DNA from 3 places in the Pseudoalteromonas sp. SA25 genome. Region 3 is predicted to be linked to each of the others. Evidence: predicted binding sites of a transcription regulator. Region 3 holds the regulator's gene; each other region holds the start of a gene.

Region 1 (5,701 bases), on a different contig from region 3:
CTACATCAATTCGAGATTTGATTATGGCCCTTGCTAGCGTGCTTAAACCACAGTTTTTTTCTGCAAATCAGTATAACCCATGTTTACTTCAAGAGGAGTACATTGGTGAATTAAGCGATCTGCGCAAGCAAGCAAGTTGGCTTTCACATTTGGTTGATACCATGCCAGCAGGTGTGGTTGTACTTGATGGCAAAGGGTTGATTGCAAAAGCGAATCAAATAGCGATTGATATGCTTGGCGAGCCACTTGAAGGCGAACGCTGGTTTAATGTTATTCAGCGCTCTTTTAGGCCACATCAAGATGATGGTCACGAAGTGTCTTTAAAAGACGGGCGCCTAATAAAACTTGATATTACCGCTTTAGCCCCAGAGCCAGGGCAACTTATTTTAATGACGGATTTAACCGAAACTCGCCGTTTACAAAAACGTGTTGCACATATGCAGCGATTAAGCGCGCTGGGTAAAATGGTTGCGTCACTGGCGCATCAAGTACGTACGCCGCTCTCAGCCGCTATGCTGTACGCTGCTAATTTAGGGTCTAAGCGCTTACCCGAAGCATCTCGCGATAACTTTCAAACAAAGTTAATGTCGCGTTTAAAAGATTTAGAAACTCAAGTAAACGACATGCTGTTATTTGCCAAAAGTGGCGATCAGCAAGTTGTTGAGCAAGTTTCAATGCAGCAGCTTTTAACAGAAGTTAAAGCAGGTGCTGATGCGATGGTCGCACTTAATGAAAGTGAGCTGGATGTAAGCTTACCAGAGCCAGATATACAAATAGTCGGTAATAAAACGGCATTGGCCAGTGCTATTCAAAATCTTGTGCACAATAGTATTCAAGTTATTGGCGGCGGTGCAAAAGTAAAAATTAGCGCACAAAGAGATTTAAAAGATTTAGATATGGTTCGTATTAGCGTGAGCGACAATGGCCCAGGTGTTGATTTAAGCCAAAGCGATAAAATTTTTGAACCATTTTTTACTACAAAAAGTCAGGGCACAGGTTTAGGACTTGCTGTAGTGAGTTCGGTGGCTAGTGCGCACCAAGGCCGTGTTGATGTGACCAATAATACGCAGGGTGGTGCCTGCTTTAGCTTGTTACTGCCTATTAAGGCAACATCTAAATTAGAGGGATCATTATGAGTAACACTATTTTAGTTGTCGAAGATGACGCTGGGCTTCGTGAAGCCTTAATAGATACCCTTGAAATGTCGGGTATTGAATGTGTTGCAGCGAGCAGTGCTGAGCAAGCTATGTTACTGCTTAAAAAAGATCAATTTTCGCTTGTTGTAAGCGACGTGCAAATGGGCGCAATGAGTGGCCTTGATTTACTACGCAGTATTAAATTAAACCACCCTGATTTACCTGTATTGATGATGACGGCGTACGCCACAATCGACGATGCGGTAGAAGCCATGCGCCTAGGTGCAATTGACTACATGGCTAAACCATTTGCACCTGAAGTGCTGTTAAATATGGTGAGCCGTTATTTGCCTGAAAAAGCAAAAGAAACCGACGGCCCCATTGTTGCTGACCCAACTAGTATTCAATTATTGGAGCTTGCAAGTAAAGTAGCACGCTCTGATGCAAGTGTAATGGTACTTGGCCCAAGTGGTTCTGGTAAGGAAGTACTTGCGCGTTATATTCATGATAAGTCGAGCCGATGTAATGAGCCATTTGTAGCGATTAACTGCGCGGCTATTCCTGAAAATATGCTCGAAGCCACGTTATTTGGTTATGAAAAAGGGGCTTTTACGGGGGCGATTCAAGCATGTCCGGGTAAGTTTGAGCAAGCACAAGGCGGTACTATTTTACTTGATGAAATTACTGAGATGGACTTAGGACTACAAGCTAAACTGTTACGCGTACTGCAAGAGCGTGAAGTAGAGCGTTTAGGGGGGCGTAAAACAATTCAGCTCGATGTACGTATTTTGGCAACCAGTAATCGTGATTTAAAAGAAGCTGTGTCTGAAAATCAGTTTAGAGAAGATTTATATTACAGGCTTAATGTTTTTCCACTTATGTGGCGACCATTGAGCCAACGCCCTGGCGATATTATTGTATTGGCTAAGCATTTAATTGAGCGCCATATAAGTAAAAGCAAAGAGCCTATGGCGTATTTAGATAAAGCTGCCGAGCAAAAGTTACTGGCTCACGCGTGGCCTGGTAATGTGCGCGAGCTTGATAACGTTATACAGCGTGCACTTATATTGCGCACGGGTAACACAATAAACGAGCATGCTATTTTTATCGAAAACTTAGTATCTAATAACTTTGTTATGGAGCCATCATTGGCACCAGCGCAAACAGTATCGCCAACAGAATTAGCTCACGCAGATAAAGGCGTTGACAAAAGCACGCTAAGCTCTGCATATTATGATGAAAAATCGCATGCCGAGGATGAGCCTAAGCAAGGTTTACTAGCGGCAGATACCGGTAGCTATAAAGATGAGCTTAAAGACAAAGAGCATCGCATTATTTTAGAAACCCTTGCACGTTGCCAAGGCAAGCGTAAAGACGTTGCCGAAACGTTGGGCATAAGCCCACGAACTTTACGTTATAAACTAGCGCAAATGCGCGATTTAGGTATTTCACTTCCTGCATAACCTCCTATAAACCCTAAGTTTGCGCTACGAACTTAGGGTTGTCAAAACTCTGACTAACACAAATTAAAGTTAACCTATTGTATTTTAATGATTAATTATTTGGCATGCTTTGTGCTTTATTACTTGTAAGAGTTCACTGCGTGTCAGAGATAAATTATGAAAATTCAAAACAGTGCTGTATTTCAAGAAATGCAATCAATGGCTTTAGAAGCCGGCCGTAATAATCAAATAAATAAATTGCCGACTCAAGTTCAACCTACTTCTACTTCCCAGTTTGGCGACATGCTAAGTGATGCACTAAATTCAGTGCATGGATTACAACAAGATGCCGCGCAAAAAGTAACAGCAGTTGAGATGGGTGATCGAAGTGTATCGCTTGCTGAGGCGATGATTGCTTCTCAAAAATCGTCAGTTGCTTTTGAGGCTACAGTACAGGTTCGTAATAAACTTGTTGAAGCTTATAAAGAAATCATGAACATGCCTGTTTAATTAGGTAGTGGAGAATTATTGTGGCGCAATCTAACCAATCTACAGACCTAGCACTTGCTGGTGGCGGTATTGACCAAAGTGGTGGTGATGATCAACAAGAACAAAAGTCAGGCTACTTAAGTGCTTTAAATGGTGTTGATGTATTGCGCCAAGTAACATTGGTTATAGCATTGGCTATTTGTTTAGCTATCGCGATTTTCATTATTATTTGGGCTCGTCAGCCAGATATGCGCCCGTTAGGCAAAATGCAAACTGAAGAGCTTATTCAAACACTCGACTTTTTAGATGCGCAACAAATTGAATATCAACTAGATGGCAATGTTGTATCGGTTGATGAAAGCGAATACCAAAATATTAAATTGTTAATGACCCGCGAAGGGTTAGAGCAAGGGCCAGCATCTGGCTCTGATATAATTATGCAAGATATGGGCTTTGGTGTAAGCCAACGCTTAGAGCGCGAACGCCTAAAACATGGCCGTGAACAGCAATTAGCACGGACCATTGAAGAGCTTAATAATATTACTCGCGCTAAAGTATTGTTAGCCATTCCTAAAGAAAACGTATTTGCCCGCAGAGAGAAAAAACCATCAGCAACTGTTGTATTAACACTCAAACGTGGACGCTCACTTGACCGTGAAGAAGTAGATTCTGTTGTTGATATGATTGCTTCGGCAGTACAGGGTTTAGAGCCTATGCGAGTTACTGTTACCGATCAAAATGGTCGATTACTAAATTCAGGTTCGCAAAGCTCATTAGCAGCACGCTCTCGTAAAGAATACGATTTAGAACGTAAGCGCGAACAAGAGTACCTTGAAAAAATAGACAGTATTTTAATACCGGTTGTTGGGCTTGCAAACTATACAGCTCAAGTTGATTTGAGTATGGACTTTAGCTCGATTGAGGAAACTCAAAAGCGTTATAACCCAGACCTACCAGCGGTTAGAAGCGAAACCACATTTGAAGAAAATAACATTGGCGGCCTAGCTGTTGGTATTCCAGGTGCGCTTACAAATCAGCCACCGTTAAACTCGAACATTCCTGAGGTTGCGGGGCAAGGTGGTGCAGGCACAGCTACATCACCAACACGCAGCCACAAAGAAGCCACGCGTAATTATGAACTCGATACAACCATTTCGCACAAGCGCCAGCAAAGTGGTGTAATACGTAGAATAAGCGTATCAGTTGCTGTTGACTACATCGCTAAAGTGGGAGAAAACGGTGAAACAACCATGACTCCACGTTCGGTAGAGGCATTGTCAAATATTCGTCGCTTACTACAAGGTGGTGTAGGTTTTGATATGCAACGTGGTGATGCACTTGAAGTCGTGACAGTGCCGTTTGTACGTGAAGAAACAAATTTAGCAATAGAAGTGCCACTGTGGGAACAAGACTGGTTTATGAAAATAGCCCGCCTTGTATTAGGCGCCTTAGTTATCATTGTATTGATAATGGCAGTAGTAAAACCAATGCTTAAACGCTTAATTTACCCAGACGATACACTAGAAGAATACGACGAAGATGCATTAAGTTCAGGCGTAGATATTGGCGACAATACACTTGATATGCTAAATAAAGACTTTGATTCTGCTTCGGTTGGTTTCTCAAGTGATGGTACACTGCAGTTACCGGATTTACATGGCGACGAAGATTTACTTAAAGCAATTCGTGCCCTTGTAGCTAACGAACCAGAACTATCATCACAAGTAGTCAAAGCGTGGTTAACAGAAGATGACTGATCAAGAACAAAAACAACTCCCGCCAGCCTTTGATGTTGATAAGCTAGATGGGGTAGATAAAGCCGCTATATTACTTTTGAGTTTATCAGAAGAAGATGCCGCGCAAATCCTTAAACACTTAGAACCTAAACAGGTGCAAAAAGTGGGTATGGCGATGGCTGGGTTACAGGACTTATCACAAGCTAAGATTAGCGCTGTACACAACTTGTTTATAGAACAAATTCAAAGCTTTAGTACCATTGGTTTTCAGTCAGAAGACTTTATTAAAAAAGCGCTTACAGCAGCACTTGGTGAAGACAAAGCCGCTAGCCTTATTGACCAAATTGTTATGGGCTCAGGCGCTAAAGGCTTGGATTCATTAAAATGGATGGACTCTAAGCAGGTAGCAAACATTATTCGTAATGAGCATCCACAAATTCAAACCATTGTATTATCGTACTTAGAGCCAGAGCAGTCTGCTGAGATTATTGCTCAGTTCCCTGAAAAAGTGCGCTTAGATTTAACCATGCGTATTGCAAACCTTGAAGAAGTTCAGCCGGCAGCACTGCAAGAGCTAAACGAAATTATGGAAAAACAATTTGCCGGCCAAGCAGGTGCACAAGCCGCTAAAATGGGTGGCTTAAAAGCAGCGGCAGATATTATGAACTACCTAGATACCAACGTAGAAGGGCAGTTAATGGACTCTATTCGTGAACATGACGAAGAGATGTCGCAGCAAATTCAAGATCTTATGTTTGTGTTTGAAAACTTAATGGATGTTGAAGACCGCGGTATTCAAGCAATCCTACGAGAAGTACAACAAGACGTATTAATGAAAGCAATTAAGGGCACCGACGATGCGCTTAAAGACAAAATACTGGGCAATATGTCTAAGCGT
Region 2 (5,701 bases), on a different contig from region 3:
TAATAAAGGGGAGTTAACAGCAAGCATACTTACGAGCACCACCCACCCCATCACAATATTTATTTTGCTAAGCGGCTCTAGCCAATTGTCTCGCTTTGTTATAATTCCAACAAGATAACTAAACGAAAAACACGCCAATAAAAACCAAATCAAAATGCCCCAACAACGATCTACTGTTAGCCCATGCTGCTCTACCCGTAAGTAAATTCCATAGGCAGAAATAACACTATAAACGGGAAGTAACGCAACGCTTATAAAAACGAGTCGGTGCAAGAGCATGTGATAAGGGCGAACTGATGAGTCATCTTTATAAACAGTGTTAACAAAAAACAACGTGAGCACCTGCAGCCACATTACTAATAAACTGCCACTTCCGGTCTCCCATAATTTATTGAGTCCGGTAAAAGGAAGTGTTGCTAAAAAACCGAGAGAAATAACTGATAAAACAGGCAATAAAAACTTAATTAAAGTTTGTAGTAAAAAAGCGATATTATCTTCAATGTTCAAAAGCTTTCTAAATATGACACTCGCAAAGGCAAATGCGAGCGTTAAGGTTGGGATCCAAAACCATTCATTTCTTAGTAGCTCAGAGAAAAATTCTATATCTAAAATATCAAATAAAGCCGCACCTAAATTTAGAATTCCCCAAAAAATAAGTACAAACAGCCAGCATTCTCCAAAAATTATAAAATTGCGCCAAGAGAGCTTAAACAAACGACTGTAGCTAACATTTTCTGAGCTACCAAATTGTTGTATGTACATAAGGCTTTTAAAGCCAGCAATTAAACTAGTAAAAATAAAAACTGACATTAAAGTGTTATTACTTACGTACTCTTGAGGCTCTTGCTGAAAGCCAACATACGCCCCCAATAAAGATAACAACAAGGAAAAAGGAAGGATTAAAAGCAACGACGTTTTTATATTATTTTTATTAACGGTCATTAGCATTAATAAAGGAAAGCTCATAGAAAATGTAATAAATGAGACTAACCATGTAGGGCTTGTTGCTGGCCACACATTATTTTCTATACTGCTATACAAAAGGGTAAGAGCAATAGCCTGTAATACGGCAAGTATAATTATAAAAGATTTTGGTAACTGACTATCCATATCTGTTCTCAACAATGGTTTTAGTCAGTTTGCGTTATTCGTTCCTATTTTACAATTGCTTCACATTTTCAAATAAAATGCTTTGCACAGGGCTATATAATCAGCAGTGTAGGTATTATCTAAGTTTCTAATACACAGGATTGATGATTCTATATCGCTTTTTACGTAGCTAAATGTCATTAAACTGCGGCTAATATCTTTGTTGGGCGTGGATTTTACTTGGCAATGAGTATTTAAATAAAGCCCATTTTGAGTAGCAAGCTCAATAAATAATGCGCCTTCAACGCTTGGGAGTATTAAGCTAAAGCGGGAACCACTATGGCTTAAATGTTTAAACGCATTAATTAACTCTTCAAAACTTAGGCCGTCGGTATGGCGTGCGGTATTACGCGCAGCATTATCGCCTTTTAAACTGTGATTAAAATACGGTGGATTAGAGATAACCACGTCAAATTTAACTTCACTACTAAAGCGTTGAATAGTTTGGTGCGTAATACTTATAGTTGGCCACGGGCTATTAGCTACATTTTGTAATGCTTGGGTATAGGCGCTTTCGTCAATTTCTACCGCAGTTATATCAAGCTCATTACTGCGCTGCTTACACATTAGTGCTAACAAGCCAGTGCCGGTGCCTATATCAAGTAATGACTTTGCACCGCTTAAATTAGCCCATGCGCCAAGCAAAATGCCATCGGTAGAAACTTTCATTGCACAGTGGTCGTGTTCAACTTTAAATTGTTTAAATACAAAACCAGACATTTTTTCACCTTTTCATTCACCAAGCGCAGCATAGCGCGTATAATCAGGGTAATTGTCCCTTATTTTAGACACTCTATGCAATTTTCTGAATTTGATCTTGATAACAAGCTACTCGATGCCATTAATAAAATGGGTTACGAGACGCCAACCAGCATTCAACAACAAGCTATTCCTGAAGCACTACAGGGGCGCGATATTTTAGCATCTGCGCCTACTGGTACAGGTAAAACAGCGGCATTTTTAATTCCGGCTATTCAGTACTTACTGGATTTCCCACGCCGTGACCCTGGTTTTGCGCGCGTACTCGTTATGACCCCGACTCGTGAGCTGGCTTATCAAATTCATGAACAATGTGAACTGCTAGCTAAACGCACACACCTAAAAATTGGTGTAGTAACAGGCGGTATTAACTACGGCACGCATAAAGAAATTTTTGAAAAAAATAACGATATTTTAATCGCCACACCAGGTCGATTAATGGAATACCTAGAAACCGAAAACTTTCATGCTGAACACGTAGAAATGCTTATTATTGATGAAGCAGATCGCATGTTAGATATGGGTTTCAAAAAAGAAATGAGCCGTATTTGTGACGAAGCTAAAAATCGTCGCCAATGTTTTTTATTCTCAGCAACACTTGAAGGTGACAGCGTAGAAAGGTTTGCTGAAAAAACATTAAACGACCCAGCTCTATTAGAAGCCGAATCGTCACGTAAAGAAAAAGCAAAAATTCACCAATGGGTACATTTAGCCGACGATTATCATCACAAACTTGAATTATTAGTTAATACGCTAAAAAACCCTGACGTAACTAAAGCGATTGTGTTTGTTAAAACTCGCGAACGCTTAGAAACATTGATTGGCGAACTTACAACTAATGATGTAAAAGCGGCGTGGTTACGCGGCGAAATGCCACAAGACAAACGTATGAAAGCCATGGAAAACTTCCACAGTGGCAAAACAAGCATATTAGTTGCTACCGACGTAGCTGCACGTGGTATTGATGTATCTGACATCAGCCACGTTATTAACTTTGATATGCCGCGCACTGCCGACGTATACGTACACCGTATTGGTCGTACTGGCCGTGCTGGTAAAAAAGGGATAGCAATATCGCTAGTTGAAGCACACGATATTGGTATTTTATATAAAGTAGAGCGCTACGTTGAACAAAAATTAAAACGCCGTGTAATTAGAGGTGTTGAGCCACAGCATAAAGAAGCTAAGCCACCGGCTAAAAAACGTAAAGATCCAGTAAAAATGAAAGCCAAGAAAAAGGCTAAGGTTAAAAAGAAAAAGTAACCTAAAACATTTTTATACTAAGCCGACTTTTGTCGGCTTTTTAATGCAAGCCTTGCAGGCTCTGCTGTTTGTACCTGTTACATATGTAACCCAAGCATGTAACTCATACTCATTTAAATGTAATTTTTGCCCACCTGAATTCCCACTTAATAAAATTCCCTTATATTTCATAGCGTTAACATTGGCACCGAAATTGTAACTACAAAGATAACCTAGCCGATGGAATTTCCATATTGTGGCTGCACTATTCACCGTAATGTAAGGATTAAGTTATGAACCGCTTCAAGTTAACTATCGCTTTAGTATCATTTTGTTGTTTATTTTTATTAGCTTGCGCTACAAAAGTAAGTGCAGCAACCAACATGGCCGTAGTAAGCAGTGTAGCCACTCAACCTAACTTACAACAAGCTATCACCAACACCCTACGAACTAATCCTAACCTAGCGTTAAGTGATATTCGTGTGCAGGTAAAAAATGGTGAAGTAGATTTATACGGTGAAGCACAAACTGGTTTTCAGCGCGCACTAGCTCAAAAGTTTTTAGAAAATATGGATGGTGTAAAAATCATTCGTAATAAAATTAGCGTTATTTAATACGCACCACATAAACTTATTTGTATAACTAATCATAAGCGCGGCTTGTTACTCCAACACATGCTGCGCTTTTTTATGTTTATTTTTTGTAGTTATTTCAATTTATCTAGCTGTTGAATAACATCACTTAATTTAAAACTACTTTTTTGTGAATTAAAACTTTCAACAAAAACTTCTTTAAAACTGCTTACCGTAGAATCTTCATTTAGCTCAAAAGGAAAACCCTTAAGTTCCTTTGTTTTTGGGTTAAACTTATAAACAAAATTGTCACCACTTAAACCCGCTGAAAAAACGTAATGATGATTATCAACCCATCCTGCCGCGCCATGAAATAGAGCAATATTTATTTTATCGTTTTGAGTATGTACGCCGACTTTAACTACATTATTTTTATTGAATGCGGCTTTTGTTATCTCTTTACTGGGGATAAACCAAAACCCTTTTGTATTACCCACAAACACAGCTAAATATTCATTATCAGGTGACCAAGTGATAACGTTACTTTCATAACTTTTTCTAGGGCATAAAACATCATCTGAGCTGCAAAACTCTCGTAACTTCTCTTTTTCAATATATGCCGCTTTATTTGGTAAGATTAATGTAGAGGTAAGGTTTTTGTTTTTATCGAGAAAAAGTATTTCAGCGATATTGTTATCTATATTTAATTTATAACTCACATCATATTTAGCATTATATTCGTTACCTACTGAAATAAAGCTAATAACTAGGCTTGAAAATAAAATTATTTTTGTAAACCATTTAATCTTTAACTTCATTTGTTTGTAACCCTAATATCCAAAAAAATACACCTTGTATAACCAATAATTACATAATAAATAGATAAAAGGGAAACTTACCTTATAAAAAATACGTTACAAAATCTGCTGGAGAAAATAATTAATGAATAAAGAAAAGTGACTTGAACTAATTAAAAAGCGCATTTTTACTCTGTAAAAATGCGCTGTTGGTAAGTAACTATTTCCCAATGCTTTTACCTAATGAGCTTTAACTAAATTACTCACTTTGGTTAGAGTCAGTACCGTCGCTACTGTCTTTATTTGATGATTGCTGGCTTATTTTGTCGCTTATCATAGCATCGAGTTTTTCGCCGCCTTTAATACCAAAATCTAAAGTGCGAATTGGGAATGGAATGCTAATGTCCGCCTCGTCTAGTGCTTGCTTAACGGCAACAACACCTTTATGGCGTACCGTCATAAAGTCAGGCTCGCCTGGGTATTTAATCCAAAACCATACCAGTAAGTTGATGCTGCTGTCACCAAAGCCTTCAGCGTATACGGCGGTTTCGTCTTTGCGTATTACAAAGTCAAATTCGTTAATTTTTTCGACTATAACGTCTTTTGCTTTTTCTATGTCGTCACCGTACGAAATACCCACTGGCACTTCTATGCGCCTAACACCTAAAGTGGTGTAATTTTTTAATACATTTCTAAATAAGACTTTATTTGGCACAAGTATTAATTGCCCGTAAAAGCTCTCTATTAGCGTGTTACGTAGGTTTATAGAATGTATTGAACCAAACACATCATCGGTTTCTATTACGTCACCTGTTTTAAATGGCTTACGTACACCCATTGCTATACCAGCAATTAGGTTTTCGGTCATGTCTTGAAACGCAAAACCAATTGCTAAACCCACAATACCTGCACCAGCAAGTAGCGAAGTAACGGTGCCTTTTAAGCCAACAAAATCGAGCGCTATAAATAAACCTATGCACAACACAATAACTTTAAAAATTGACGCCATTAAGTCGGCAATTTGTTTTGAGTCGAGTGAGCGGCGTAATACGTTTTTCATCAGCTTGCCAGCAAAGCGTGCCAATATTGAAAACACAATTGCGATCAGTATCGCAACTATAAAATTAGGGATATGACTTATTACAACATCAAACCACCCTCCGAGCTTTTCTTCTATTAGTT
Region 3 (5,701 bases):
AACGTCTTTATAAACGGTGTCCGGTAGACTACGTAATACTTCACCTAAGTCATCGTGGCCCATATCTTCTGTTGCGGCTGCAATGTGCTTAGGTTCCATTTGGGCAATAATGCCTAAACGAACATCTTCTGAGAGTTCTTCAAGAACATCACCTTGCACATCAGGATCAACCAACTGCCAAAGGAGTCGGCGAATTTTATGTGGTGATGATTCTAATAATAATGCGGTATCACAAGGAGCTGTTTTTGCGAGCATGCGCCTAACTTGAACAAATTGACCACTATTGAGTGACTTAGTCACCTGTTTTAGTTGCTGTAGTGGGTAATCTTGTTCAAAAGCTTCAGGCATTGGCGTCCTTTATAAATTTTTATATTACTTTATGGGGAGAGGTGAGTTAACTGGCGTCACTAACCGTATTTATTTTATATATCTGTTTTAGTTGGGGCATTAGTAATGCGAGCATTATTTTTATAACTGTTTATTCTTGTTCATTAAAACGTTGTGCTATTAATTCTCCAACAGCATGTAAAGCTTGCTCAGAATCGGGGCCTTTACATACAACTTTTACTTCTTTGCCTTGGCTACTTTCAAGTAACATTAGTGCAAGTACGCTATCGCCTGCAGCTTCTTTGTCATCTTGAAATAATGTAATTGTCGCATCAAACTGCACTGCCAATTGGGCAAGCACGGTGGCTGCTCTGGCGTGCAATCCTAATTTGTTTTTTATTAAAAAAGTGTCTTCACAATGCATAACTTACTCTACCTAAGCTGAACAGGTGATTATTCAGCTATATTATTTTTCTTGTTCGCGATGGCGAATTTTCACATTGGGATGTGTCATTGCAAAACTTTCACCGATAGTTTGCGCTAAATATACAGAGCGATGTTGTCCGCCTGTACACCCAATAGCAATGGTTAAATAACTGCGGTTATTTCGCTCTAAGTGCGGTAACCATGTTTGTACAAATGTTTGAATTTGCCATGTGAATTTTTGCACTATGCTGTGATTGGCCAAATAATCTTTAACAGGTTGATCTAACCCATTTAAAGGTTTTAATTCAGGTTCCCAATGTGGATTGGGTAAAAAGCGTGCATCAAATACGTAATCTGCTTCTTTTGGTATACCGTATTTAAAACCAAACGATTCAAACGTGACAATCAGTTGCTTATCTTTTTTACCTAAAATCTTTTCACGAATAGATTCAGCAAGTTGATGAACACTCAAATCAGTTGTATCTATCATAAAGTCGGCGCGGGTGATTAATACATCAAGTAATTCTTTTTCTTTTTTGATGGCTAAATCAAGAGGCAACGAGTCAATTGATAGTGGGTGTAATCTACGAGTTTCAGAAAAACGTTTGATCAATGTTTGATCGTCGCTATCTAAATAAAATAAAGTAGGTTTTGCAAAGCCAGGCAAGTATTCAAGAATATCGTTAAATTCATCTTGTTGCTTAGGGATGTTACGCACATCAATGCTAACAGCAATTTTATCATAGCTATCAGACACACTGCGAACTAATGAAGGAAGCAAGTTAACTGGAATATTATCTACGCAATAATAACCTAAATCTTCTACAACGCGTAAAGCAACCGACTTTCCAGAACCAGAGCGACCGCTTATGATAATTAACTCCATTTAACACCCTTTATAAAACTATGATTGATTGACAATAACTTGGTAAAGCTCAGTATCTGATTTTGCACTGCGTAACTGTTTACAAAAATCTTTGTTGTTTAGTTTATCAGCAATGGTTGCTAGAGTCTTTAAGTGCTGCTGGTTATCGCCATCTGGTACGATGAGTGCGACGAAAATATCAACAGGGCGATTATCGATTGCATCAAAATTTATTGGAGTTTCGCTAACGAGTACTAAAGCCAAAGGCTCTTCTGCACCGCTCATTCTTCCATGAGGAATGGCAATGCCACGCCCTATACCTGTACTACCGAGTTTCTCTCTGCTCATTAAAGCATTAAGAATATCTTGTTGCGGTAAATACGGAAGTTTGTCGTGAGCAAGTTCGCTAATGAACTCTAAAATTCTTTTTTTGCTATTAAAAAGGACCGCAGCTTTGCTGCAGTCCTGGCATATAAGTGAGCTTAATTTCATCATATTAGTGTCGAGCAAGCTTCTCTTTGTGTTTAATTACTTGTCGATCGAGCTTGTCGATCAACGAGTCAATGGCGGCATACATATCTTGATGTTCTGTAGAGGCAAATAGCTCAGCACCGCTTACGTGTATGGTGGCTTCTGCTTTTTGATTTAATTTTTCTACATCGAGAATGACATGAACATTATTAATATGATCAGAGTGTCTTTCTAGCTTCGCAAATTTGGTATTAATATAGTCTCTTAGTGAATCGGTTAATTCTACGTGACGACCAGTTAAGTTTAGTTGCATAAGCATTACCCTCTTTTTTTGCGTCTTAAATCAAACTTTTACGTTGATTTGACGGTGGAATAGCCAGAGATTCGCGGTATTTTGCGATTGTACGTCTCGCTACTTTAATTCCTTGCTCAGCCAATATATCCGCTATTTTGCTATCACTCAATGGTTTTGCTGAGTTTTCTGCTGCGATTAATTTTCGGATAAGCGCACGGATTGCTGTAGATGAACATTCACCACCGTTTTCGGTGCTTACATGGCTTGAGAAAAAATATTTAAGCTCAAATATACCACGGGGTGTGTGCATATACTTTTGGGTTGTTACGCGCGAAATTGTTGATTCGTGCATTTCTACCATTTCAGCAACATCATTTAAAACCATTGGTTTCATGGCTTCAGGACCGTGTTCAAAAAAGCCTTGTTGTTGCTTAACAATACAATTTGTTACTTTTAATAGCGTGTCGTTTCTACTTTCTAAGCTTTTAATAAACCATTTAGCTTCTTGTAAATGCGAGCGAATAAACTGGCTGTCACCACTGGATTTTACAGTGCGAGACATTGCCGCGTATTGGCTATTAACACGAATTTTAGGCATGCTATCTGGGTTTAACTCAACAACCCAGCGGCCTTTAATTTTTTTAACTGACACATCAGGAATAACATACTCAGACTCTTCTCTTACAATAGTATCTGCAGGTTTAGGGCTAAGAGTATGTATTAATGTCATTACTTCTTTAAGCTCTTCTTCTTTGAGCTTAGTTTTCTTCATTAATGTACGATAGTCACGAGCAGCTAATAAATCAATATGCTCGGTTAAAATCATTTTTGTTTCATTAATGTAAGGTGTTTCTTTATCAAACTGGTTAAGCTGAATACACAAACACTCTTGTAAACTACGTGCAGCAATACCAACAGGATCAAACAGCTGGATGCGTTTTAATACAGCTTCAATTTCATCAAGTTCGACTTCGTTATCATCTTCGTTTTCTTGATTAAAGCTTTCTAAAATCTCTTCGCAGCTTAGTGTTAAAATACCTGAATCATCGACGGCTTCTACAATAGCAATAGCAATAGCTTCGTCTGTAGGGCTAAATGGCGTTAGTTGTAACTGCCACATTAAATACTCATGGAGCGTTTCAGTAGAGGCACCTTGGTATATTGATTCGTCTTCAGGCATCGGACCCGATGATGCTGCTGGGGCGGCACTCATGTACTCATCCCAACTAACATCCATAGCCATGTCGTCACTTAGCGTGTCTTTTGCAAGTGCTTCACCACTATCTTGTTCGTATTCGCTTGGAGCATCATCGGCAGATGCGCTAACAGTTATGTCATCTGTATCTGCTTTTTGCTCGTTTTTACCTGCAGCGTCTTCTGAATAGTCTGCTTCTTCAACCTCTAATAGCGGGTTGCTGTCGAGAGCTTCTTGTATTTCTTGCTGGAGATCCAATGTACTGAGTTGCAACAAACGAATAGCTTGTTGCAGCTGTGGAGTCATTGTAAGTTGCTGGCCCATGCGCAGCTGTAGTGATTGCCTCATGTATCTCTAACAATCCTTTTATGTTGTTATAATTAATACTAGCAGATGCTTAAAGACATGGCGTAAATGTTACAGCCTAAATTGCTCGCCTAAGTAAACATCGCGTACTGTTTTATCATTTAATACGTGTTCTGGAGTACCTGATGCAATCAGCTCCCCATGAGAAACAATGTAGGCTTTTTCACAAACATCAAGGGTTTCTCTTACGTTATGATCGGTAATTAATACACCAATCCCACGATTTTTAAGATGTTCTATTATTTTCTTTATGTCTAATACCGAAATAGGGTCAACACCTGCAAATGGTTCATCCAGTAATATAAATTTAGGATCTGCTGCCAGCGCACGTGCTATTTCAACACGACGACGTTCGCCACCTGACAATGCCATACCTTGGCTATCGCGAATGTGTTGTATGCTAAATTCATCTAATAATTTATCGAGAGTGTCTTCTCTAGCTTGTTTATTTAACTCTTTGCGCGTTTCTAAAATGGCCATTAAGTTTTGATAAACAGTCAGCTTTCTGAATATTGAAGACTCTTGCGGTAAGTAGCCAATGCCTAATCTAGCACGACTATGCATAGGTAAAAGAGTAATATCGTTATCGTCTATCGATATTTTACCTTTGTCGCTAGGTACAAGTCCTACTATCATATAAAACGTGGTGGTTTTACCTGCGCCGTTAGGGCCAAGTAAGCCAACAATACTGCCAGCTTTGACTTCAAGGCCGACGTTTTTTACAACTTCACGGCCTTTATAGCTCTTTGCTAATAGCTCTGCTTTTAATGTGCTCATGGTTAACCTTTGTCGCTTTTTTTACTTTTTTTAGTCTCGATTGGCACTAAAATTGTGTGAACGCGGTCAGTTGAGTTTTCATCTTTTTCGGCACTGATTAGCTGCTGCTCTATATCGTAGGTAATGCTTTTAGCATTTATTTTTTGTCCCGCTTGCGATACTTGTGCATTACCAACAAGCGTTAAAAAACGCTTAGATACATCATAACGTACTTCGTCAGCACTGGCGCTCATAGTTGTGCCATCTGATTGCTTTTCTTCAAAGTGCGCAGGGCTACCTGTAGCAATTAATAATTGTTTATTATCACCAAGTTCATCGCGTTTATGTACTTCTAAGCGGTCGGCTGTGATACGGCGGTTACCGTGAATAATTTCAACGTTTTTCTCAAAAATCCCGACATTAGCTTTTAATTGACCTTCTTGCTTGTCGGCACTTATTGAAATTTGATTTGCAGTCGGTTGCGTGTTTTGCTCTGCAGCACCACTATTAAACGCTAGTATAAGTGTAGGAATAATAAGTGATTTTAATATTTTATTGGTCATAATATATGGTTCGCGTATGGTTAATTAGTTTTATCACTTCGGTTTTTAAGTCGGCTTCTAGGCCTTTACCAGTGATTTTTAAATTGGGTCCAGTGATGATAACGGGTTGCTCCGAACGCATTGTTAATAGCTTTATATCTACCTGAATATTATCAGCATTGATTTTGTCTATCATGGCGTTATCGGTTAAGTTTTTGGCAACCACATTGCCTTCTAAAATTAATTGTTTGTCTTCGTATAATGTTGCTTCGTCTGCATTTATTTGCCACGTTTGCTTTTCGTTATATAAAGTAAAAATAGGTTTTTCAAAAAACGTAAAACCTAATTGTTGATATAGCTCCATTTTAGCCGCAGTGACTTTGTGACTAATTTTACCTTGTTCGTCATAGGCTGTTTGTTTGAGTTCTATGGCTATGTAATCAGGCTTGGCAATAACT

The links. Region 3 encodes sigma-54, which starts transcription at its own class of promoters, with help from an activator protein. Its sites were predicted from a motif close to GTTGGCACGNNNNTNGNNT; they were not measured.
Region 1: fliE (flagellar hook-basal body complex protein FliE) is a predicted target of sigma-54. The motif match lies at 2,698-2,716, and genes of this name have one in related genera.
Region 2: GQR45_RS04140 (BON domain-containing protein) is a predicted target of sigma-54. The motif match lies at 3,352-3,370, and genes of this name have one in related genera.

What each region holds. Positions count from the first base shown of each region.
Region 1 is NZ_WTKV01000005.1:21,513-27,213, forward strand. It holds gene GQR45_RS05345 (ATP-binding protein) at 24-1,136, shown strand; gene GQR45_RS05350 (sigma-54 dependent transcriptional regulator) at 1,133-2,599, shown strand; gene fliE (flagellar hook-basal body complex protein FliE) at 2,756-3,088, shown strand; gene fliF (flagellar basal-body MS-ring/collar protein FliF) at 3,109-4,824, shown strand; gene fliG (flagellar motor switch protein FliG) at 4,817-5,701, shown strand, end outside.
Region 2 is NZ_WTKV01000003.1:270,085-275,785, reverse strand. It holds gene GQR45_RS04155 (DUF4153 domain-containing protein) at 1-1,110, opposite strand, end outside; gene GQR45_RS04150 (methyltransferase) at 1,171-1,869, opposite strand; gene srmB (ATP-dependent RNA helicase SrmB) at 1,945-3,171, shown strand; gene GQR45_RS04140 (BON domain-containing protein) at 3,444-3,764, shown strand; gene GQR45_RS04135 (hypothetical protein) at 3,857-4,540, opposite strand; gene GQR45_RS04130 (mechanosensitive ion channel family protein) at 4,779-5,701, opposite strand, start outside.
Region 3 is NZ_WTKV01000001.1:59,177-64,877, reverse strand. It holds gene mgtE (magnesium transporter) at 1-348, opposite strand, end outside; gene GQR45_RS00350 (HPr family phosphocarrier protein) at 479-751, opposite strand; gene rapZ (RNase adapter RapZ) at 794-1,639, opposite strand; gene ptsN (PTS IIA-like nitrogen regulatory protein PtsN) at 1,658-2,110, opposite strand; gene hpf (ribosome hibernation promoting factor) at 2,115-2,402, opposite strand; gene GQR45_RS00330 (RNA polymerase factor sigma-54) at 2,428-3,927, opposite strand; gene lptB (LPS export ABC transporter ATP-binding protein) at 3,997-4,722, opposite strand; gene lptA (lipopolysaccharide transport periplasmic protein LptA) at 4,725-5,264, opposite strand; gene lptC (LPS export ABC transporter periplasmic protein LptC) at 5,254-5,701, opposite strand, start outside.